One region of the Streptomyces sp. NPDC021100 genome, then DNA from elsewhere that is predicted to be linked to it. Evidence: riboswitches for the same ligand, from Rfam matches in the RefSeq annotation. Region 1 holds a riboswitch; each other region holds the start of a gene.
The links. Region 1 has a riboswitch for cobalamin ahead of ACH4PU_RS28345 (FecCD family ABC transporter permease). Riboswitches for the same ligand answer to the same signal wherever they lie in the genome.
Positions count from the first base shown of each region.

Region 2: it holds a riboswitch for cobalamin, as region 1 does, so the genes downstream of both, metE (5-methyltetrahydropteroyltriglutamate--homocysteine S-methyltransferase) here and ACH4PU_RS28345 (FecCD family ABC transporter permease) in region 1, are expected to answer to the same signal.
Region 3: it holds a riboswitch for cobalamin, as region 1 does, so the genes downstream of both, nrdI (class Ib ribonucleoside-diphosphate reductase assembly flavoprotein NrdI) here and ACH4PU_RS28345 (FecCD family ABC transporter permease) in region 1, are expected to answer to the same signal.
Region 4: it holds a riboswitch for cobalamin, as region 1 does, so the genes downstream of both, ACH4PU_RS02370 (ribonucleoside-diphosphate reductase subunit alpha) here and ACH4PU_RS28345 (FecCD family ABC transporter permease) in region 1, are expected to answer to the same signal.

Region 1 is NZ_JBIRQH010000019.1:90,488-96,273, reverse strand. It holds gene ACH4PU_RS28350 (ABC transporter ATP-binding protein) at 1-447, opposite strand, end outside; gene ACH4PU_RS28345 (FecCD family ABC transporter permease) at 447-1,535, opposite strand; cobalamin riboswitch at 1,635-1,765, opposite strand; gene ACH4PU_RS28340 (FABP family protein) at 1,760-2,365, opposite strand; gene ACH4PU_RS28335 (DsrE family protein) at 2,645-3,010, shown strand; gene ACH4PU_RS28330 (DUF3099 domain-containing protein) at 3,038-3,316, opposite strand; gene ACH4PU_RS28325 (DUF1416 domain-containing protein) at 3,473-3,760, opposite strand; gene ACH4PU_RS28320 (sulfurtransferase) at 3,800-4,642, opposite strand; gene ACH4PU_RS28315 (putative leader peptide) at 4,759-4,839, opposite strand; gene ACH4PU_RS28310 (DUF2993 domain-containing protein) at 5,009-5,713, opposite strand.
Region 2 is NZ_JBIRQH010000006.1:286,996-292,781, reverse strand. It holds gene metE (5-methyltetrahydropteroyltriglutamate--homocysteine S-methyltransferase) at 1-1,781, opposite strand, end outside; cobalamin riboswitch at 1,965-2,138, opposite strand; gene ACH4PU_RS15180 (2'-5' RNA ligase family protein) at 2,348-2,920, shown strand; gene ACH4PU_RS15175 (hypothetical protein) at 3,178-3,483, shown strand; gene ACH4PU_RS15170 (alpha/beta fold hydrolase) at 4,108-5,142, shown strand; gene ACH4PU_RS15165 (hypothetical protein) at 5,177-5,359, shown strand; gene abc-f (ribosomal protection-like ABC-F family protein) at 5,617-5,786, shown strand, end outside.
Region 3 is NZ_JBIRQH010000014.1:180,476-186,261, reverse strand. It holds partial or broken gene ACH4PU_RS24300 (tRNA sulfurtransferase) at 1-700, opposite strand, end outside; gene nrdF (class 1b ribonucleoside-diphosphate reductase subunit beta) at 727-1,752, opposite strand; gene nrdE (class 1b ribonucleoside-diphosphate reductase subunit alpha) at 1,797-3,965, opposite strand; gene nrdI (class Ib ribonucleoside-diphosphate reductase assembly flavoprotein NrdI) at 3,962-4,393, opposite strand; cobalamin riboswitch at 4,566-4,788, opposite strand; gene ACH4PU_RS24280 (3-hydroxybutyryl-CoA dehydrogenase) at 5,033-5,786, opposite strand, start outside.
Region 4 is NZ_JBIRQH010000001.1:511,754-517,539, reverse strand. It holds gene ACH4PU_RS02375 (ribonucleotide-diphosphate reductase subunit beta) at 1-340, opposite strand, end outside; gene ACH4PU_RS02370 (ribonucleoside-diphosphate reductase subunit alpha) at 340-2,748, opposite strand; cobalamin riboswitch at 2,903-3,042, opposite strand; gene ACH4PU_RS02365 (hypothetical protein) at 3,265-3,729, shown strand; gene mctP (monocarboxylate uptake permease MctP) at 3,737-5,362, opposite strand; gene ACH4PU_RS02355 (DUF3311 domain-containing protein) at 5,359-5,640, opposite strand.

The DNA.
Region 1 (5,786 bases):
GATCAGGACGCGCTGCTTCTCGCCGCCGGAGAGGGTGAGGAAGCCGCGGTCCGTGAGGTGCCCGGCGCCGACCCGCTCCAGGGCCGCCGCGCAGGCGTCGGTGTCCTCGCGGGAGGTGCGGCCGGCCGCCCGCTGGTGCGGCAGCCGGCCCATCGCGACGACCTCGGCGACCGTGAAGTCGAACTCGCCGCCCGACTCCTGCGGCAGCGCCGCCAGCCGCCGGGCGCCCTCGCGGGCGGTGAGCCCGTGCAGGTCGTCGCCGTCCAGCAGCACCCGGCCGTGCGTCGGCCGCAGCGCGCGGTAGACGCACCGCAGCAGCGTCGACTTCCCGCTGCCGTTGGGTCCGACGACGCCGACGAACTGCCCGCTCTCGGCCCGCAGTTCCACGTCCCGGACCAGCCGGGCGCCGGCCACCTCGACCGACAGGTCCTCGATGTCGACCCGCATCAGGCCCCTCCGAAGGTGTAGCCGCGCCGGCGCATCAGCAGGATGAAGCAGGGCACGCCGATCAGTGCCGTGATCACGCCGACCGGCAGTTCGACGGGCGCGAGCAGCAGCCGCGAGACGACGTCCACCCACACCAGCAGCACAGCGCCCAGCAGCGGCGCGACCGCGAGGACCCGGCGGTGGTCGGCGCCGACCAGCATCCGGGTGGCGTGCGGGACCATCAGCCCGACGAAGCCGATGGCGCCGCTGACGGCCACCACGGCACCGGTGACGGCCGCGACCACGACGAACAGCACCCGGCGCCGCCGCTCGGGGTCGACGCCGAGCGCGGACGACGTCTCGTCGCCCATGGCCAGCACGTTCAGGCCGCGCGCCGACCACAGCAGGTAGCCCAGGCCCAGCAGCACGGCGCCGGCGGCGATCGGCACGGACTGCCAGCTCGCCCCGCCCAGGCTGCCGAGCAGCCACATCATGGCCGAGCGGGCGGCGTCCCCGCGGTCCGCGCTGAAGACCATCAGGGTGGTGATCGCGGAGAAGCCGTAGTACATGGCCGTCCCGACCAGCACCAGCCGCAGCGGGGTCAGCCCGTGCCCGGTGCCGCGGGCCGCCGCGTAGACCAGGGCCATGGAGGCGAGCGCGGAGAGGAACGCGGCGCTGGACAGCGCCCAGACGCCCAGCGAGCCGAGCACGCCGAAGAGGAGCACCGCGTTGGCGCCGACGGCGGCGCCGGAGGAGATGCCGAGCACGAACGGGTCGGCGAGGGCGTTGCGGACCAGCGCCTGGGTGGCCACGCCGACGGCGGCGAGCCCGGCGCCGACCACGGCCGCCAGCAGGGCGCGCGGGAAGCGCAGCTCCCAGACGATGGTGTAGGCGGAGACCTCGTCCGCCCCGATCCTGCCGCCGGTCAGCCCCGCGCCCAGGTAGTGCAGCACCCGGCCCCAGCCGATGCCGGAGGAGCCGAGGGCGACGCAGCAGAGCAGGGAGCCGAGCAGGGTCACGGTCAGCCCGGCGAGCAGGGGTGGCAGCGGGATCCGCCGCGCCGGTGCGGTGGTGCCGGGACCGGGCGGGGCGTGTGCGGTGGTCGCCAAGGGGGACGCCTTCGGCTCGGGCCGTGGGCCCGGGCGAGACGTGCCCGGAGGAGCCCCGCCGCGCCGCGGGGGGCCTCCCCTCGCAGTCCACGGCAAGTTGTCAGGAGCTGACACCGCCGCGGGTGATCGGGCTCGCAGAACGGGTGTTCTGCCTACCGTTGCGGGTCAGCGCCGGACTTCGACCGGACTTCCCCCGCGGGGCGCTTCGTACGAGAGCCTGGGGCTTACGGCTGCTCGGGGTTGTAGGGGGTGCCGTCCGGGCGGAAGAAGGAGACGCCGTCCGGCAGGTCGTCCGGCAGGTTCCGCGCCCACTCCTCCAGAGCGGCCACGTCGGCGGTCTTCTTCAGCTGCGCGGACATGTACGGCCGCAGCGGCACCTCGGGGGTGGCCTTCTCGCCGACCCACATCAGGTCGCCCTTGACGTACCCGTAGAGGCGCTTGCCGCCGGAGTACGGGCCGGACGCGGCGGTCCGTGCGACCGCGTCCGTGACGATGTCGATCTGCGGCTTCTTGTCGGCGAGCTCGCCGTACCAGACCTCGACGACGCCCTGGTCGCGGATCATGACGACCTCGACCTTGCGGTCCTTGTCGATCCGCCAGTAGCCGCTCTCGGTCTCCAGCGGACGGACCTTGTTCCCCTCGGCGTCGAGCACCCAGCTGTGCGAGACGTACTCCAGGAAGTCCCGGCCGTCGTGGGTGAAGGTGACTTCCTGCCCGAAGTTGCACTTCTCGGAGCCCGGGAAGTCGGCGACGCCCGCCCCCTCCCACTTGCCGAGGAGGAAGACGAGGGGCACCAGGTCCCGGTGGAGGTCGGACGGAATCTCGATCATGGGCTCAGCTCAGACGATCTGTAGGGGGGGTGGTCGGGGAGGCTCAGCGCTGGCCCTGGTACAGCTTCTTCCAGGTCAGCCCGGCGAACGCGAGAACGCCGACGGCGACCAGAACCAGCAGGGTGGTGAAGAATGCCTCAAGCACGAGCGCGCTCCTCGGTCGGAGTGAGGGGTTACGGACCTGCGACGAGTCTAGTCGGCCCGCTCCGGATCGGCGGTGCGAGGTGGTACGGGCCGCACAGGCCCCCCGGGAACGGGCGCCCGGCCTAGAGTGATCCCATGCGGAAGAAGCTCGTGATCAAGGTGACGGCGGGCGCGGACGCGCCCGAGCGGTGCTCGCAGGCGTTCACGGTGGCGGCCGTCGCCGTCGCGAGTGGCGTCGAGGTCTCGCTGTGGCTGACCGGGGAGTCGTCCTGGTTCGCCCTGCCGGGCCGGGCGGCGGAGTTCGAACTGCCGCACGCGGCGCCGCTGCCGGAGCTGATCGACGGCATCCGGGCGGGCGGCGGCATGATCACCGTCTGCACGCAGTGCGCGGCGCGGCGGGACATCGAGGAGAAGGACCTGATCGAGGGCGCGCGCATCGCGGGGGCCCAGGTGTTCGTCGGCGAGGCCATGGCGGACGGCGTGCAGGCGCTGGTCTACTGAGCCGTCACTGGCCGTCGCGCTGAGCCGTCACTGACCATCCCGCTGGTCGTCGCGGCCGCGCCGGTCGTCCAGCTCGTTCCACCAGCGGTCGGACTCGGGGTCGCCCGTCTCCTCGTCCCACCAGCGGTCGTCGGGACCCCGGCGGTTGGCCACGATGGCCGCCACCGGGGGGATGACCATCGCGAACAGGCACATGCCGATGGCGGCGGGCACGGACCACAGCCGTACGACGGCCCAGGCCAGGACGAACATCCCGACGCACGTGCCCATCATGGCGAAGTACAGGTGGCGCCGCCGCGCGTACATGCTTCAACGGTACGGCGGGGCCCGGTCGCCGTACAGCGCGCGCGGCCCGTCCGAGAGCGTGCCGGAGGGCCGCACCCCGCCATCAGGTCGTCCCAACCCCGAGGTGCGGCCCTCCGGCCGTCCGGCGCGCGAGGCGCCGTGCTTTATGCGGCTCGCTCAGACGGCGATGGCCACCTCCGCCAGCCCGCCGGGCCGCGCGACGACCGTACGGTCGGCGGTCGCGCCCGGGACGAGCGCGCGGACCGTCCAGGTGCCTTCGGCCGCGTAGAAGCGGAACTGCCCGGTCGCCGAGGTGGGGACCTCCGCGGTGAACTCGCCCTCGCTGTCCAGCAGACGCACGTAACCGGCGACGGGCACCCCGTCACGGGTCACGGAACCCTGGATGGTCGTCTCGCCCGGCTTGGCCGTCGAGGCGTCGGGGCCGCCGGCCTTGGCTCCACACATGCTGCGTACCTCTCCTCGTTCGTGCTGTCGTCGGACGGATCAGTTGGCGCCGAGCTCGATCGGCACGCCGACGAGGGAGCCGTACTCGGTCCACGAGCCGTCGTAGTTGCGGACGTTGGACTGCCCGAGCAGCTCGTGCAGGACGAACCAGGTGTGCGCCGACCGCTCGCCGATCCGGCAGTACGCGATGGTGTCCTTCGACAGGTCCACGCCCGCGCCCTCGTAGACGGCCCGGAGTTCGTCGTCCGACTTGAACGTGCCGTCGTCGTTGGCCGCCTTGGACCAGGGGACGTTGCGCGCCGACGGGACGTGGCCCGGGCGCTGCGACTGCTCCTGCGGGAGGTGGGCGGGGGCGAGCAGCTTGCCGCTGAACTCGTCGGGGGACCGGACGTCCACCAGGTTCAGGCTGCCGATCGCGGCCAGCACGTCGTCCCGGAACGCGCGGATCGAGGCGTCCTGCGGCTTGGCCTTGTACTCCGTGCGGGGCCGCCGCGGGACCTCGGCGACCAGGTCGCGCGAGTCCAGCTCCCACTTCTTGCGGCCGCCGTCGAGGAGGCGGACGTCCCGGTGGCCGTAGAGCTTGAAGTACCAGTAGGCGTAGGCGGCGAACCAGTTGTTGTTGCCGCCGTAGAGGACGACCGTGTCGTCGTTGGCGATGCCCTTCGCGGACAGCAGCTCCTCGAAGCCCGCCTGGTCCACGAAGTCGCGGCGGACGGGGTCCTGGAGGTCCGTCCGCCAGTCGATCCGGATGGCGGACTTGATGTGGTTCTTGTCGTAGGCCGAGGTGTCCTCGTCGACCTCGACGATGACGGTCTTGGCGTCGCCTGCGTCGATGCGGGCCTGGACCCAGTCGGCATCCACCAGGACGTCATTGCGGCTCATGCTGTTCTCCTCCGGGGCAGTTGCTGAGGTACGCCAACGGCGCGCCGGGCGCCGGCACATGGCGGTGATGCGGGAGGGGGGCCGGAGCGGCCGGCCGAAGAGGGGGCGGAGCCCCGTCAGGCACGACGACACAGCATGGCGGCCACACGGCACAGGTCGACTGCCCGCCGCTTGGTGAGATCCGCCTGTCGCCTCATGGTGCGATCGTAGGGAGGGTGGGGGAGGGGTGTCACCGGTGTGTCGACATATGAGACGGTTCGTCTCGCCATTTAGCCCGTCCGGCGTTTGAGGACGAGCGGCGAAGCCGCGAAAAAGGGGGTCTGGGGGCGCAGCCCCCAGGAAACGGCGATGGGGAGGGACTGGGGCTCATCCCGCCAAGCGGACACCCGTCCCACCGAGCGTGATCTCCACACCCTTCTCGTTCGTCTCGAGCTTCTCCAGCTTGATCCCCCGGGGCAACCCGGTGATCTCCCGCTCGAAATCCGTCTTCGAGCGGATCAGCCCCTCCAGCCCCGGCAGATCAGCGGGCACCTTCTCCGCGTGCACCCGCACCCGCGTATCGCCCACCAGGCTCACCGTGGAGACCACGCTCCGCTTCACCACACCCATCGGCAGCGGGATGCTGCCCGTCACCTTGACCCGGCTGGTGCCGGACGCGTCCTTGCCGCCGTAGCCGACGGTGATGCCCTGCCCGGCGATGCGGCTGAGGTCCTCGTACGAGATGTGGGCCGTGCCGGTGGCCCGGTCGGCGACGGCGGAGGTGAAGCTGCTGTCGACGCGGACGCCGTGCAGGGTCGCGTCGAAGTCGCTGACCCGGATCGACTTGTCGCCCGTGCCGGCCGTGACGCCGCCGTCGAGCGAGACCTCGACCTCGTCCAGCTTGGAGTCCGCCACCTGGGTCAGGAACGGGAAGCCCTTGATGGAGACGTCGGGCTTGCCCGACATGTTCTGGCTGCTCTGTATCTTGCCCGCCGCCTCGTCCTCCACGTACCAGACCGCCACACGGTCGGCGGCGACGAAGAGGCCGCCCAGGATCACGAAGAGGATCAGCAGGGTGCGTATGGCGCGCATCGGGTGACGTTCCCCCAGGGTCGGTTCGGGCTTGCCGTTCCGGCGAGCCTACCCAGCCGGTGGTCGGGCACCG
Region 2 (5,786 bases), on a different contig from region 1:
AGGGCGACTTGCCGGGCGGTGTCGGCGAGCGGCTGGTCGTCGCGGACGAACGACCAGGCGAGCATGGTGACCGGCCCGGTCAGCATGCCCTTGACGGGACGGCCGGTGAGCGACTGGGCGTACGTCGTCCAGCGCACCGTCATCGGCTCCGGCCGGGAGATGTCCCCGGCGAGGACCGGCGGACGGACGTAGCGGGTGCCGTACGACTGCACCCAGCCGTGCTGCGTGGCGAGGTAGCCCGTGAGCTGCTCGGCGAAGTACTGGACCATGTCGTTGCGTTCGGGCTCGCCGTGCACCAGGACGTCCAGGCCGGTCTTCTCCTGGAAGGAGATCACCTCCTGGATCTCGGCCCTGATGCGCTCCTCGTAGCCGGCCGTGTCGAGCCGGCCCGCGCGCAGGTCGGCGCGGGCGGCGCGGAGTTCGCCGGTCTGCGGGAAGGAGCCGATGGTCGTGGTCGGCAGCAGCGGCAGACCGAGGCGGGCGCGCTGGGCGCCGGCGCGCTCGGCGTACGGCAGGGAGCGGCGGGCGTCGGCGGTGGTGACGGCGGCGGCCCGGGCCCGGACGGCCGGGTCGTGGGTGATCGGGGAGGCCGCGCGGGAGGCCAGGTCGGCCCGGTTGGCGGCCAGTTCGGCGGCGATGGTGTCGGTGCCCTGGGCGAGGCCCTTGGCGAGCGTGACGATCTCGCGCGTCTTCTGCTGCGCGAAGGCCAGCCAGCGCAGGATCTGCGGCTCGATGTCGCGCTCCATGGCGGCGTCGAGGGGGACGTGCAGCAGGGACGAGGACGCGGCGACGTCGACCCACTCGGCGAGGCCGAGCAGGGTGCCCAGGGTGGCGAGGGATTTCTCCAGGTCGTTCACCCAGATGTTGCGGCCGTTGACGACACCGGCGACCAGGCGCTTGCCGGGCAGCCCGCCGGCGGCGGCGAGGTCGCCGAGGTTGGCGGCGGCGGCCTCGGTGAAGTCCAGGGCGAGCCCGTCCACCGGCGCCTTGGCGAGGACGGGCAGCGCCTCCCCGAGCCGGTCGAAGTACGAGGCGACCAGCAGCTTCGGGCGGTCGGGCAGCGCTCCGAGATCGCGGTAGGCGCGCTCGGCGGCGTTCAGCTCGGCCGGGGTGCGGTCCTGCACCAGGGCGGGCTCGTCGAGCTGCACCCACTCGGCGCCGGCCGCCCGCAGGTCGGCCAGCACCTCCGCGTACACCGGCAGCAGGCGGTCCAGGAGGGTGAGCGGGACGAAGTCCGGGTCCACGCCCGGCGCGGGCTTGGCGAGCAGGAGGTAGGTGACGGGTCCCACGAGGACGGGCCGGGCCGTCAGGCCCAGGGCGAGGGCCTCCTTCAACTCCGCGACTTGCTTGGCGGAGTCGGCGCGGAACACCGTGTCCGGGCCCAGCTCCGGCACCAGGTAGTGGTAGTTGGTGTCGAACCACTTGGTCATCTCCAGCGGCGCCACGTCCTGCGTACCCCGCGCCATCGCGAAGTACCCGGCCAGGGCGTCCTCCTCGACGGCCTCCCGGTGCCGGGCGGGGATCGCGCCGACCATGACGGTGGTGTCGAGGACGTGGTCGTAGTACGAGAAGTCGCCGGTGGGTACCTCGTGGAGGCCGGCCGCGGCCAGCTGCTCCCAGGTGTCCCGGCGCAGGCCGGCGGCGGTGGCGCGCAGGGCGTCGGCCGTCACCCGGCCCTTCCAGTAGCCCTCGATCGCCTTCTTGAGTTCACGGTTCCGGCCCTGGCGGGGGTAGCCGTACACGGTGGCCCGTGCTGCCGCGGCTGCGGACTTGCTGGTCACGGAGATCTCCTTCGCGAGATGGATCCCTGAGATCCCGGAACGGCACGAGAGCGCGAAGGGTGACGGACCGGGCGGGCCGGGCGCGCGCGGCATGGCGCGGTCGTCCGCCTGGTATGTACGCCGACCCGCCCTCGAGGTCACCGGGATGTCCGCGCACGAATGGTTCGCGCGCGGGCAGGTGGCAGGTCTTCGGACTCGCGGGCGCGCCTCGTGGCGTACGGAACCCGTCGGATTCCGTACGAGGCACCTACTGGCCGTCGCTTCCCGGGCCCCGTGCGTCGGGCCCAGTGCGTATGACGGCGGTCGTTCCCGCTCACCGCTGCGGGGCAGTCCCGGATTCCCACCGGGTTCCCTCTTGCGACGCTCCCGTCTGGCGGGCGGGGCGAACCAGCTGCGCTCGTCAGCCTAGAGGGTGCGGGGCCCGGGACGGAAGGGAGATCGCGATGCGGAAGGTGAGGTGGGACACGGGGGACAGGCCGTGCGGCGGGAGTGACGACGGGCGTGCGGCGGGTCGGACGGCGGCCGTCCGACTCGTGCGGACCGGGCGCGGCCCGGACCATGGAGGGGTGGACGGCGACCTGGTCCTGGAGGTGGCGCCGACGGCCCGGACGGCCGTGGCGTGGTTGCCGCCGCGCGCCCACTGGCCGGCCGTCCAGGAGATCCGCCGGGAGTACGACCCGCAGGTGCGGCGGTGGCCGCCGCATGTGAACCTGCTGTTCGGCTTCGTACCCGAGGAGTGCTTCCCGCGGGCCCTGCCGCTGCTCTCCGCCGCGGCGGCCGAATGCCCGGCCTTCCCGGTCCGGCCGGCGGGCGTGCGCTACTTCCGGCACCGGCGGTACGCCACGGTGTGGCTCGACCCGGCGGCGGGCGGCGGCCCGGCCCCCTGGGTGCGCCTGCACGAGGAGCTGACGTCCCGCTTCCCGCTGTGCCGCGGGCGCGGCGAGCGCTTCGTCCCGCACCTCTCCCTCGGGCGCACCACGGAGCCGCGTGCCCTGGCCGCCGAGCTGGCCGCCCGGCTGGGTCCGATGCCGGGTGAGGTCGAGGAGATCGTGGTGCTCTCCCGGCGCGGGGAGGAGCCCATGCGGACGCGGGCCGTGGTCACGCTGGGGACGGGGGAGGTGCGGTGGGCGGGGGACTGAGGGGGTCGGCGCCGATCGTCCCCGGCGCCGACCGGCGGCGTGTCGTCGAGGTACGCCGCCCGGGCCCGGACGCGGTCCGCGCGCACGCCCGGGGCGGAGCTCCCCCGGACAGGCCGGGCTTCCACCCGTCCTGGGACGGCAGTTACGAAAGGTGTTTGCACAGGGAACAACACTGTTGCGGCGCGCGAGGTTGCCCTAGATTCCCTCCGTATGGCGTAACTGATGTGCGCCTTGGGAGAGTTGACCGGGAGGCTTCCTTGAACGGAACGTTACGGACGACGGCCGGACTCACCGCGGTCGCGGCGGCCCTGCTGGCCGGCGTGGCGCTGGCCGCCCCGGCGTCGGCCGCCACCGCCGCGCCGTCCCGGGGAGCGGTGACGGCGGGCCCGGCCACCTACTACGTCTACGTCACCGGGGTCGCCGGCTCGCTGGACGGCGCCCGCGCGAACGCGAACCACAAGCTTCCGAAGAACTGTTACCCCTGGGGCATAGTGGCCAGTGGCACCACCCCCGACAACAACATCTGGGTGACCGTCCAGGGCAACTGCTCCGGGGAGCAGTGACCGGAGACAGCACCCGCGCGGCAAGGACCGAGGGGCGCCGACCCAACCGGCGCCCCTCGGGGCTTTCCGGGGCTCTATCGGGGCTCTAAGGGAGGGACCTCAGCGCCCCGAAGGCCGTCCGTCCGGCGTTTCCGCCGTTCGCCCGTGCCACACCGTCCGAGGGCGGCCCCATCAGTGTGCCCCCGGCACCCGGCCCGGCCGGGCGCGCGCCGGCCGCGACAGGCCCTGGAGGGCGCCCTCACCCCGTTCGCCGTCGGCCGGACCGTCGGCGTGCCCCGCCAACCGGTCCGGACCGAGGCCGCGTTCCCGCTTCCCGCCCGTGTTCCGGCTGCCCGACGAAGGCCGGTCGGCCGGCTCCGGAAGCATCCTGACCACCGGTCCGCCCCGCGATGTGACGCGCCCCCAGGCCGGACATCCGCAGGTGGGTAGCCGTGGCCGGACGTCCTCCCGCACGTCGACTACGAGAACAGGGCCCTGCAGCGCCGCACAGTACCCGGCTCAAGAACGCTCCATCCGCGCCGAGTTGGTGAGCGTCACCTGTTTGACCGGTGACGCGCCCCGTGCCATAGTCGTGCGCACGCCCTCAGCGGGCGCAGGCACTTCGCGACGCACGGAGGGCTCGGCATGATCAATCGGCGTACGTTCGGCAAGGCGCTCGGCCTCGGGGCCGGCGGTGCGGTCACCGTCGCGCTGCCGGGGGTGCCGGGGGCGGCGCAGGCCGCCACGGAGCGGCGGGCCGGCCCCCGCCGGCAGGGCGCCTTTCCCCCGCTCAGGAAGGTCAGAGCCGGCCTGCTGGAGGTCGGTTACGCCGAGCTGGGGCCGGCGCACGGGCCGCCGGTCGTCTGTCTGCACGGCTGGCCGTACGACATCCACAGCTTCGTCGACGTCGCGCCCCTCCTCGTGGCCGAGGGGTACCGGGTGATCGTCCCCTATCTGCGCGGCCACGGCACGACCCGCTTCCTCTCCGGCCGGACCTTCCGCAACGGGCAGCAGTCCGCCCTCGCCCTCGACATCGTCGCCCTGCTGGACGCGCTCGGGCTGGAGAAGGCGGTGCTCGCCGGATTCGACTGGGGGGCCAGGACCGCCGGCATCGTCGCGGCGCTCTGGCCCGAGCGCTGCAAGGCCCTGGTCGCCGTGGGCGGATACCTCGTCGTCGACCTGGAGGCGAACCAGCGGCCGCTGGCGCCCGCGACCGAGCGCGCCTGGTGGTACCAGTACTACTTCGCCACCGAGCGCGGCCGGGCCGCCATGGAGCAGAAGGACAAGCGCCACGATCTCACCCGGCTGGTCTGGGACACCGTCTCTCCGACCTGGGACTTCGACGACGCCACCTTCGAGCGCACCGCCGCCGCCTTCGAGAACCCGGACTACGCCGCCATCGTGATCCACAACTACCGCTGGCGGCTGAGCCTCGCCGAGGGGGAGCGGCGCTACGAGCCGTACGAGAAGCGGCTCTCGGCCCGGCCGTTCATCGCCGTACCGACCGTGACGCTCGACGCCGAGCACGACCCGTTCACGGCGCCGGGCGACGGCTCCTCGTACCGGGACCGCTTCACGGGCCCGTACGGCCACCGGACGCTGAAGGGCATCGGCCACAACCTGCCCCAGGAGGCGCCCGAAGCGTTCGCCCGGGCCGTCGTCGACGCCGACCGGCTCTGACCACCCGTCAAACACACTGACAGGAGGAGTGAGAATGGCCATGCGGGACGGTGACTCCGCGGTACGCCACGCGCGCTTCGGCGCGCTGCCCGAGCGGATCGCCTATGAGGACATGGTGGAGGAGAAGGCGGCCTCGCGGGCGGCGCCGCCGGAGTACGGCGGCGAGCCCGGGGTGCGGACCCATCTCGGCTGCCTCGCCTGGGACCTGGGACTCTAGGGCGGCCTCCGCGCCGGGCCTGGTAAGGTGCCGGGCGTCAGTGATCTTTCGCAGAGGAGACGGACATGGTGGGTGACGACGACATCTCCGGGTGATATCCGGATCTGATCGGCCACCGGCAGGCGCGCTTCGGGCGGTACCGCCGACGTGGTCATCTCGTCGCCCCCTTTTGCCTGTTCAGGTGCGGTGCGCTCTCCGTGCGGCGGTATGTCCCGCGGCGGGGGGCCCTGCCCTCTGTTCCTCACGAGGTCACCTCCATGTCCGACATCTCCGTCATCTGCTCCCGCCTCTCCTTCTCCTGGCCCGACGGCACCCCCGTCTTCGACGACCTCTCCTTCACCGTCGGCGCGGGCCGCACCGGTCTGGTGGCGCCCAACGGCTCAGGCAAGAGCACCCTGCTGAAGCTGATCGCCGGTGAACTCCACCC
Region 3 (5,786 bases), on a different contig from region 1:
CGGACGACGGGTTGGTGTAGGGAGCGCCGTTGAAGTGCACGAAGTCGCAGGCCAGGCCTCGTCTCATGGCTCGGAGGGCGGCCACGGGAGAGTCGTACCCCCCGGACAGCAGGACCAGGGCCCGGCCGCTGCAGCCGACGGGCAGCCCGCTCAGGCCCGGGAGCCGTTCCCAGGACAGGTACGTCTCCTTGCGGTCGATCTCCACCGCCAGCGTCACGTCCGGACGGGCGAGGTCCACGCGCAGTCCCGGAACCCCGGCCAGGATCCTGGCTCCGAGGTGCGCGTCCACCTGGGACGAGGTCAGCGGGAACCGTTTGTCACGCCGCTTGGTCCGCACGGCGAACGTGGCGCCGTGCCGGGTGCCTCCCAGCGCGTCGACGGCCGCCGCGGTGATGGCGTCCGGATCGCTGGCCACCCGCACGGCCGGCTCGACGGAGTTGAAGCCGATCACCTTGCGCGCCCGTTCCAGCAACGCCTCTTGGGGTACCTGGCCGCCCAGTACGGTCACGTTCTGGGCGGTCTTGATCCAGGTCGAGCCGCCGATGCCGCGCAGTGCGAGACGCAGGTTGTCGTGCAGCCGCTCGACGAAACGGTGTCGGTTGCGGCCCTTGAGGAAGACCTCACCGTGCTTGAGCAGCACACACGAGCCGTAGGGGCCGGACGGGGTGCAGGGAGCGGGCACTCCGGATTCGCCGGTCATATCAGCCTCTCCGCCATGTCAGCCTCTCAGAAGTCCCAGTCGTCATCGGCCGTGTCCTCCGCCTTGCCCATGACGTAAGAGGAGCCGGAGCCGGAGAAGAAGTCGTGGTTCTCGTCCGCGCCCGGTGACAGGGCTGCCAGGATCTCCGGGTTCACCTCGGTCTCGTCCGCTCCGAAGCGGGCCGGGTACCCCAGGTTCATCAGTGCTTTGTTCGCGTTGTAGCGGACGAAGACGGCCACGTCGTCCATCAGCCCGAGCGGCTCGTACAGCTCACCCGAGTACCGCAGCTCCAGCCGGTACAGCTCGTCCAGCAGCTCGTACGTGAACGCCCGCATCTCCTCCCGCCCGGCCTCGTCGAGCTTCTCCAGGCCACGCTGGTACTTGTAGCCGGAGTAGTAGCCGTGCACGGCCTTGTCGCGCAGGATCAGGCGGATCATGTCGGCGGTGTTGGTGAGCAGTGCGTGGGTGGAGAAGTGCAGCGGCAGGTAGAAGCCGGCATACAGCAGCAGCGACGACAGCAGCGTGGAGGCGACCTTCCGCTTCAACGGGTCGTCGCCGTAGTAATGCGCCAGGACCGCCTTGCAGCGGCGCTGGAGGACGTCGTTGCCCACCGCCCAGCGGTAGGCGTCGTCGATCTCCGGTGTGGTGGAGAGCGTCGAGAACACCGAGGAGTAGCTGCGGGCGTGCACGGCCTGCATGAAGGCGATGTTGGTGTAGACGGCCTCTTCGTGCTCGGTACGGGCGTCCTGGATCTGGACGATCTCGCCGACCGTGGCCTGCACGGTGTCGAGCATGGTCAGGCCGGTGAACACGCGCATGGTGAGCGTACGTTCCTCGGCGGTGAGCCGCTGCTGCCAGGCGTTCACGTCGTTGGAGAGCGGGACCTTCTCGGGAAGCCAGAAGTTGGCGGTGAGCCGGTTCCACACCTCCAGGTCCTTCTCGTCGGTGACGCGGTTCCAGTTGACCGGACGCAACCGGGCGGCCGGGTCGTGGCGGTAGGCGGGAGGGGTGACCGAGGTTTCGGTCATGGGGGCGGCGGGGGCGGTGGTCATCGTCGGTGCCTCGGTGTCGCGGAAGGGGGCGGGGGCGGGGGCGGTCACAGGGTGCAGGACAGGCAGTTCTCGATCTCGGTGCCCTCCAGCGCTTCCTGGCGCAGCCGGATGTAGTAGAGCGTCTTGACGCCCTTACGCCAGGCGTGGATCTGCGCTTTGTTCAGATCGCGGGTGGTGGCCGTGTCCCGGAAGAAGAGCGTGCAGCTCAGGCCCTGGTCGACGTGCTGGGTGGCCGCCGCGTAGGTGTCGATGATCTTCTCGTAGCCGATCTCGTACGCGTCCTGGAAGTACTCCAGGTTGTCGTTGTCCAGGTGCGGCGCCGGGTAGTAGACGCGGCCGAGCTTGCCCTCCTTGCGGATCTCCACCTTCGAGGCGATCGGGTGGATGGAGGCGGTGGAGTCGTTGATGTAGCTGATGGAACCGGTCGGGGGAACCGCCTGGAGGTACTGGTTGTAGATGCCGTGCTCCCGCACGGACCGCTTCAGTTCACGCCAGTCCGCCTGCGTGGGCAGGGTGATCCCCGCGTCGGCGAACAGCTCGCGCACCCGCCGGGTGGCCGGCTCCCAGGCCCGCTCGGTGTACTTGTCGAAGTAGGAGCCGTCCGCGTAGGCGGTCTCCTCGAAGCCGTCGAAGGCCCTGCCGCGTTCCATCGCGATCCGGTTCGAGGCACGCAGCGCGTAGTAGGTGACGGCGTAGAAGTACAGGTTCGTGAAATCGACGCCCTCCTCGCTGCCGTAGTGGATGCGCTGCGAGGCCAGGTAGCCGTGCAGGTTCATCTGGCCGAGGCCGATGGAGTGCGAGAGGTCGTTGCCGCGCGCGACGGACGGCACCGCGTCGATGTGCGACTGGTCGGAGACGGAGGTCAGTCCGCGCACGGCCGTCTCGACGGTCGCGCCGAGGTCGGGTGAGGCCATGGCGGCGGCGATGTTCAGCGAGCCCAGGTTGCAGGAGATGTCCCGGCCGACCGTCTCGTAGCCCAGCGAGGCGTCGTAGGTGCTGGGCGTGTTGACCTGGAGGATCTCCGAGCAGAGGTTGGACATGTTGATCCAGCCCGGGATCGGGTTCGCCCGGTTCACCGTGTCCTCGAACAGCAGGTACGGGTAACCGGACTCGAACTGTAGCTCCGCGACCGTCTTGAAGAATTCCCGCGCGCTCAGCGCGGTCTTCCGGATGCGGGGGTTGGCGACCATGGCGTCGTAGTGCTCGCTGACGGACAGGTCGGACAGCGGCCTGCCGTACTCGCGCTCCACGTCGTACGGCGAGAACAGGTGCATGTCCTCGTTCCGCTTGGCCAGTTCGAAGGTGATGTCGGGTACGACCACACCCAGGGACAGCGTCTTGATGCGGACCTTCTCGTCCGCGTTCTCCCGCTTCGTGTCCAGGAACCGCATGATGTCCGGGTGGTGCGCGTGCAGGTAGACCGCGCCCGCCCCCTGCCGCGCGCCGAGCTGGTTGGCGTACGAGAATGAGTCCTCCAGGAGCTTCATCACCGGGACGACTCCGGACGACTGGTTCTCGATCTTCTTGATCGGGGCACCCTGCTCCCGCAGGTTCGTCAGCAGCAGCGCCACGCCGCCGCCCCGCTTCGACAGCTGGAGGGCGGAGTTGACGCCGCGGCCGATGGACTCCAGGTTGTCCTCGACCCGGAGGAGGAAGCAGGAGACCAGCTCTCCGCGCTGGGCCTTGCCCGCGTTGAGGAAGGTCGGGGTGGCCGGCTGGAAGCGGCCGGTCATCATCTCGTCCACCAGCCGGGAGGCCAGCGCCTCGTCACCGGCGCCGAGGAACAGGGCGGTGGCGACGACCCGGTCCTCGTACCGCTCCAGGTAGCGGGAACCGTCGAAGGTCTTGAGCGAGTACGACGTGTAGTACTTGAACGCACCGAGGAAGGTGCGGAAGCGGTGCTCGTGGGCGTACGCCCGCCGGTACAGGTCCTCCAGGAACTCCCACCGGTAGCACCGGATCGGCGCCTCCTCGTAGTAGTCGTTCCCGATGAGGTAGTCGATCTTCTCCTTCAGCGACCCGAACACCACCGTGTTCGGGTTGACGTGCTGGAGGAAGTACTGGCGGACGGCCTCTCGGTCCTTGTCGAACTGGATGCGGCCGTCGCAGTCGTACATGTTCAGCATGGCGTTCAGCGCGTGGTAGTCCTTGCGCGTGCCGACCGACTCGCGCCGGCCCGCGAGCGCCGTGACCGGTGTGACGAGGGTGTTCATGCCGCCTGCCGCTCCGCCGTCGACGAGTATCGTGTCCAAAATTCCCGCAACCCTTCCCTTACGGCGCGGACGTCGCGGTCTGTGCCCAGCAGTTCGAATCGGTACAGCTCCGGGACCCTGCACTTCGCCGAGATCACCCGGCCGGCCAGGCAGTAGTCGGCCCCGAAGTTGGTGTTGCCGGAGGCGATGACCCCGCGCAGCAGCACCCGGTTGGCCTCGACGTTCAGGAAGCGGATTACCTGCCTGGGGACCGCGCCGGCCCGTTCGCCACCCCCGTAGGTCGGCGTGATCAGCACATACGGCTCGGTCACCTCGGGCATGCCCGTACGGCGCGGATGCAGGGGAATGCGTGTGGCCGGCAGGCCCAGCTTCTCCACGAAACGCCTGGTGTTCTCCGAGACGCTGGAGAAATACACGAGACCGCTCATCGTTCGCCGCCTCCTCTCGCTCGTTCCCGTCTTCGCCCGAGGGCCGGGAGGGGAGGAACGGCGGGGCGCGTACGGCGGGAGACCGGGTGGCGGGAAAACCGATACGCCTCACCCGGGGCCGTGCGTCTGCCACCTGGCCCTCCCTCGGGGCCTCGGAGCGCGCACACCGCTGTCCGGCGTGCGCACCGGTGGCAGGTCTTCGGACTCACGGGCGCGTCTCGTGTCGTACGAGGCTCCTACTGGCCGTCGCTTCCCAGACCCCGTTCTTGGGCCCAGTGCGTATGACGGCGGTCGTTCCCGCTCACCGCTGCGGGGCAGTCCCGGATTCCCACCGGGTTCCCTCTTGCGACGCCAAACACAAAGATGCCCGGCGAACCACCAGCACCGCCAACACTACATCTAGGAATCCAGCGACCGCACACATCCCAGATGTTGTGTCGCGCCCGAAACTTAGGTATACCTAAGTCCTGCCATTGGCCAGAGGGCGGCGGGATCTCCTGTGGGCCGGTTCGCCGTTCCACGCCCGCCATGGCAGACCGGAAGCGGAACGCAGAGAGGGCGGGAAGCGCCGCACCCGCGCTTCCCGCCCCTCCCCCGCGCCCCTGCCAAGGCCCTCACCCCGGCGGTCGTGCGGTTCCCTCAGCCCGTGCCCCGAGCCGCTCGACCGTGGCCGTAGATGTGGAACCCCCGGCCGGCCTTCCGGCCCAGCAGCCCTGCCTCCACCATCCGTTGGAGCAGCGGCGGTGGCGCGTAAAGGGGTTCGCGGAACTCGTCGTAGAGCGACTCCGCGATGGAGACGACGGTGTCCAGGCCGATCAGGTCGGCGAGTTTGAGCGGGCCCATGGGGTGGGCGCAACCGAGCTCCATGCCCGTGTCGATGTCCTGTGCGGTGGCGAAGCCGGACTCCGCCATGCGAACGGCGGCGAGGACATACGGGATGAGCAGGGCGTTGACGACGAAGCCCGCCCGATCCTGGGAGCGGATCACCGTCTTGCCGAGCGTACGGGCCGCGAAGTCCTCGGCCAGGGCGGTCGTCTCGGCCGAGGTGTGCAGCGAGGTCACCACCTCGACCAGCGGCAGCACCGGCACGGGGTTGAAGAAGTGCAGGCCGATCACCCGGTCGGCGCGGGTGGTCGCCATGCCGAGCCGCATGACGGGCAGGGAGGAGGTGTTCGTGGCGAGGACCGCCGCCGGGTCCTCGACGGTCTTGTCAAGGGCGGCGAAGATCTCGGCCTTGGCGTCCGGGTTCTCGACGACGGCCTCGACGACGAGCTGCCGGTCGGCGAGGTCGCCCAGGCTGCCGGTGAAGACGAGCCGGTCCAGAGCGGCGTCGGCGGCCTCGCGGATCAGCTTGCCCCGTCGTACGGCGCGGTCCAGGGAGGCGGCCACGCGG
Region 4 (5,786 bases), on a different contig from region 1:
GCGTCAGGTAGAACTGGACGTGCACGGCCTCCTCGAAGAGCTGCCGCGACAGGTACAGCCGCGCCTCGGGGGAGTTGATGTGCTTGTACAGCGTCAGCACGAGGTTGTTGGCCACGATCGAGTCGCCGGTCGCGAAGAACGCGACGAGGCGGCCGATCATGTGCTGCTCGCCCGGGGAGAGCTTGGCCAGGTCGGCCACGTCGGAGTGGAGGTCGACCTCCTCCACGGTCCAGGTGTTCTTGATCGCGTCGCGGTAGCGGTCGTAGAAGTCCGGGTACCGCATGGGACGCAGGGTCAGCTCGAAGCCCGGGTCGAGCAGGTTCTTCTGTTCGTTCGACATTACTGGCAGGCCTCGCAGGACTCGGGGTTCTCAAGGGAGCAGGCGATGGCGTCCGCGTCGGGCGCGGCCTGCTGGACGGGGAGGGTGGCGGGGGCGGCGGCGCTGCCACCGGACGCCGCGCGGGCGATCCGGGTCGCCGGACGCGAGCGCAGGTAGTACGTGGTCTTGATGCCCTGCTTCCAGGCGTACGCGTACATCGAGCTGAGCTTGCCGATGGTGGGCGAGGCCATGAACAGGTTGAGCGACTGGCTCTGGTCCAGGTACGGGGTGCGGGCCGCGGCCATGTCGATCAGGGCGCGCTGCGGGATCTCCCAGGCGGTGCGGTAGAGGTCGCGCACCTCCTGCGGGATCCAGTTCATGTCCTGGATCGAGCCGTTGGCGTCGGTCATCGCGTCGCGCGTGGTGCGGTCCCACACGCCGAGCTTCTTCAGGTCCTCCACCAGATAGGTGTTGACCTGGAGGAACTCACCGCTGAGCGTTTCGCGCTTGAACAGGTTCGAAACCTGCGGCTCGATGCACTCGTAGACGCCGGCGATGGACGCGATCGTCGCGGTCGGCGCGATGGCCAGCAGCAGCGAGTTGCGCATGCCGACGGAGGCGATCCGGGCGCGCAGCGCGTCCCAGCGTCCGGCCCAGGTCGGCTCGGTGTTCGGGTAGTGGTCGGGGTGCAGCACGCCGCGCGCGGTGCGGGTCGCGGACCAGGCCGGGTGCGGGCCGTGCCGCTCGGCGAGGTCGGCGGACGCCTCGTACGCCGCGAGCATGATCCGCTCGGAGATCCGGGTGGACAGGGCCTTCGCCTCGGGGGAGTCGAAGGGCAGCCGCAGCCGGAAGAAGACGTCCTGGAGGCCCATCAGGCCCAGACCGACCGGGCGCCAGCGGGAGTTGGAGTTCCCGGCCTGCTCGGTCGGGTAGAAGTTGATGTCCACGACGCGGTCGAGGAAGGTGACGGCCGTGCGGACGGTCCGGTCCAGCTTCTCCCAGTCCATCTCGCCGTCCGCGCCCAGGTGGGCGGCGAGGTTGACGGAACCGAGGTTGCAGACCGCGGTCTCGCCGTCGTTCGTGACCTCCAGGATCTCCGTGCAGAGGTTGGAGGAGTGGACGACCTGGCCGGGCTCGGCGGTCTGGTTGGCGGTGCGGTTGGCGGCGTCCTTGAACGTCATCCAGCCGTTGCCGGTCTGCGCGAGGGTGCGCATCATCCGGGCGTAGAGCACCCGCGCCGGGATGGTCTTGACGGCCTTGCCCTCGGCCTCGTACTTCCGGTACGCGGCGTCGAACTCGTCGCCGTACAGGTCGACCAGGTCCGGGGTGTCGGCCGGGGAGAACAGCGACCAGTCCGCGTCCGCCTCGACCCGGCGCATGAACTCGTCCGGGATCCAGTGCGCGATGTTGAGGTTGTGGGTGCGGCGGGCCTCTTCGCCGGTGTTGTCGCGGAGCTCCAGGAACTCCTCGATGTCCGCGTGCCAGGTCTCCAGGTAGACGCAGGCCGCGCCCTTGCGCCGGCCGCCCTGGTTGACGGCGGCGACGGAGGCGTCGAGCGTCCGCAGGAACGGCACGATGCCGTTGGAGTGCCCGTTGGTGCCGCGGATCAGCGAACCGCGGGAACGGATGCGGGAGTAGGACAGACCGATGCCGCCCGCGTGCTTCGACAGCCGCGCGACCTGGTGGTAGCGGTCGTAGATCGAGTCGAGCTCGTCCAGCGGCGAGTCCAGCAGGTAGCAGGACGACATCTGCGGGTGGCGCGTGCCGGAGTTGAAGAGCGTGGGGGAGGAGGGGAGGTACGAGAGGGTGCTGGTGAGGCGGTAGAGCTCGGCCACGTCCTCCAGGGCGCGGACCGATCCGTCCTCGGCCAGGCCGCAGGCCACGCGCAGCAGGAAGTGCTGCGGCGTCTCGATCACGTTCCGGGTGATCGGGTGGCGGAGCAGGTAGCGGCTGTGCAGGGTGCGCAGGCCGAAGTAGCCGAAGCGGTCGTCGGCGCCGTCGGCGAGCGCGGCGTCCACCAGCGCGTCCAGCCGCTCGGCGTGCTCGCGCACGAACGCGGCGGTCTCGTCGGCGATCAGGCCCTCGCGGTGGCCGGTGGCGACGGACGCGGAGAAGGAGACCGCGCCCTGCCCGGCCGCCTCCTCGGCGATGGCGAGCGTGAGGAGCCGCGCGGCGAGCCGCGAGTACTCGGGCTCCTCGGAGATCAGCCCGGCCGCGGCCTCGGTGGCCAGCGAGCGCAGTTCGGCCTCGTCCGACCCGGGGTGCCTGCCGCGCAGCGCGGCGGCGGCGACCTTGCCGGGGTCGGTGGCGGGCAGATCGGCGGTGAGCTCCGTCAGGGTGCGCAGGAGCGCGGTCCCGGGGCCGCCGGTCGTGTCCGCCTCGGGCGCAGAGACCGGACCTGAAACAGGTTCCGCGGGCGCGATCGTCACGTGTGGCTCTCCTCGCTCGGGGGCCCGGCGGGAAGGCAGGGGGGCGCGCACGCGCAGCCGACGGCGTACGGAAGCCGTACGAGGCGTGCGCGCGGGCGTCCACCGGCCCAACCCGCGAGGCCCGGACGTGTTCAGACGCCGTACCGGGCGGGCCCGGCGATGGCGTGCTGCCGGCAGGTCCTCGGACTGCGGAACGGGCGGATTGGGCCCGTACGTACACCGTTGCGGGACAGTTCCGGATTTCCACCGGATTCCCCTGCGGCGACAGCGAGGACGAGCATACATCTAGTGCCGACGATCGCGCGTGCCCCCACATGTTGTGTCGTCACGTCATGGAGCGGTCGCGGAATGTGCTAACGGAGGGGCCCGGTGACAGGCGCGTTCACGGAAGCGATCCCCTGTCACGCGGCGGCAGAAGGGAAGGGCGGCCGGGCTTCACGAATGTGTAGACGTACCACCGGCCGACGTCCGTCGGTGGGAGGGCGTCGACGGGCCGGGGACTCGTACGGTCCGCTTATGTCGAACGGGAGATCGATCACAGGCGGCCCCCTCGGCGATGCCGCCGTGACGCCCCTGCCCCGGCCCGTGCCGGGGATCCGCGTGTGCGTGCGGCTCAACCTCGGTGGCTGCGGGCCCTACGCGCACATCGTCGCGGACGTCGAACCGCCCGGTCCGGGCGGTGGGCTGGAGTTGCTCAGTGCCGTGCCGGAGGACCTGCTGCCCCGGGAGCACCTTCCGGCGCTGCGGCAGGGTCTGCTGGAGGGGCTCGGCGGGGTGGCGGCGGCCGTCCTGGTCACCGATGGCCACTACCACGACGCGGACTCCTGCGACCTCGGCTATCTGCTGGCCGGCAGGGAGGCCGGGCGCGCCGCGCTCGTCGGTGCGGGCCTGCTGCCGCCCGGGGAGGCGGAGGCGCTGCGCTGGGCGAGCCGGCCCGGCCGACCGCGGCCCCGCCGGCGAGGCGGGGGCCGACGGTCGTAGCCGGGCGTCAGTGACCGCCCGGTGCTCCCGCCGTCGCCGGGGGCAGTTCCGCCTGGACGCCCGGGTCGCCCGCGTCCGCCGTGTAGTCGGACGCCTTCGTCTCGTCCACGCCGTCCGGTGTGCCGAGCGCCTTGAACGCGAAGGTCAGCACGACCGCGACGAGCACGTTCAGCGCGAACGCCGTCAGCCCGATGTACCCCTTCTCTCCGATGAAGGGGATGAGGTTGGTGTTGCCGAAGTGGTCCTGCGTGGCGCTCGGGGTGTCATACGCGCGCCAGGTGCCGTAGATCATGCCGGTCGCCCAGCCCGCCAGCAGCGCCCAGCGGTGGAACCAGCGGGTGAACAGGCCGCCGACCAGGGCGGGGACGGTCTGGAGGATCCAGATGCCGCCCAGCAGCTGGAAGTTGATGGCGACCGTTTTGTCCATGGTGAGGACGAAGACGAGCGCGCCCACCTTCACCAGCAGGGACGCGAGCTTGGAGACCTTCGCCTCGTGCGCGGGCGAGGCGTCCGGCCGCAGGAAGTCCTTGTAGATGTTGCGGGTGAAGAGGTTGGCGGCGGCGATGGACATGATGGCCGCCGGGACCAGGGCACCGATGCCGATCGCCGCGAAGGCGACGCCGGTGAACCAGTCCGGGAACATGTCCTCGAAGAGCTGCGGGATGGCGAGCTGCCCGTTCTTCACCTTGATCCCCGCCGCCACCGCCATGAAACCGAGCATCGCCAGCAGCCCCAGCATCAGCGAGTACAGCGGCAGGATCGTGGTGTTGCGGCGGATGACGTTGCGGTTCTTGCTGGAGAGCACCGCCGTCACCGAGTGCGGGTAGAGGAACAGCGCCATCGCCGAACCCAGGGCGAGGGTCGCGTACGCCCACTGCGCGTCCGGCCCGGTGGCCAGGGCGCCGCGCGGCTTGCCCGTGTCCGGGTTCTTGGCGGAGAACGCCTCGCCCGCCTTGGCGAAGATGTGGTCGAACCCGCCGAGCCGCATGGGGATGTAGATGATGGCGACCGCGATGACGATGTAGATCAGCGCGTCCTTGACGAACGCGATCAGGGCCGGGGCCCGCAGCCCGGACGAGTAGGTGTACGCCGCCAGCACGCCGAAGGCGATGAGCAGCGGCAGGTCCTTCATGAACCAGTTGGAGCCGCCGCCGATCCCCATCACGTCCAGCACGGCCTGGATGCCGACGAGTTGGAGGGCGATGTAGGGCATCGTGGCGAGGATGCCGGTGAGGGCGAGCGCCAGCGACAGCCCCCGGGAGCCGAAGCGGCCCCGGACGAAGTCGGACGAGGTGACGTACCCGTGTTTGTGCGACACCGACCACAGGCGCGGCAGGAAGGTGAAGACCAGTGGGTAGCAGAGGATCGTGTACGGCACGGCGAAGAACCCGGCCGCGCCGCCCGCGTAGACGGCCGCCGGCACGGCGACGAAGGTGTACGCCGTGTACAGGTCGCCGCCGAGCAGGAACCAGGTGATCCAGGTGCCGAACGAGCGCCCGCCCAGCCCCCACTCGTCGAGGCTGTCGGCGCTCTCGGCCCGCCGCCACCGCGCGGCGTAGAAGCCCATGACCGTGACGCCCAGGAAGAAGATGATGAAGACGGTGAGCGCGACACCGTTGACGCCGTCCTTCACGCCCGCCCACCCCGCTTCCGCTCCCGCTCCTGCCGGCGCACGAGCACGTACGCGACGGTCGTCAGCGCCGTCGAGATGACGACCCAGAGCATCTGGTACCAGTAGAAGAACGGGATGCCGATGAACGCCGGCTTCAGCCGGGCGTAGGAGTCGACCCAGAGCATCGCGCCGAACGGCAGGGCGAGGCAGATCCCCGCGACGACCATCGGGAGGGTCACGACCGGCTTGCGGCGGCCGTCGGCGGCGTCGGGTGGTGCGGAAGCGGGTGGTTCGGACATGCGACGGCTCCGTCCCCGTGCGGTCGGCGGCATGGCGCGACGGTCGCGGCGCGATCCCCTCGCGGTGCGATCATTCGCGTAATGCGCACGAAATCTAGGTGAGGGAGCCTCCGGTCGTCACCCCCTGTCCGGATATCGGTATGACA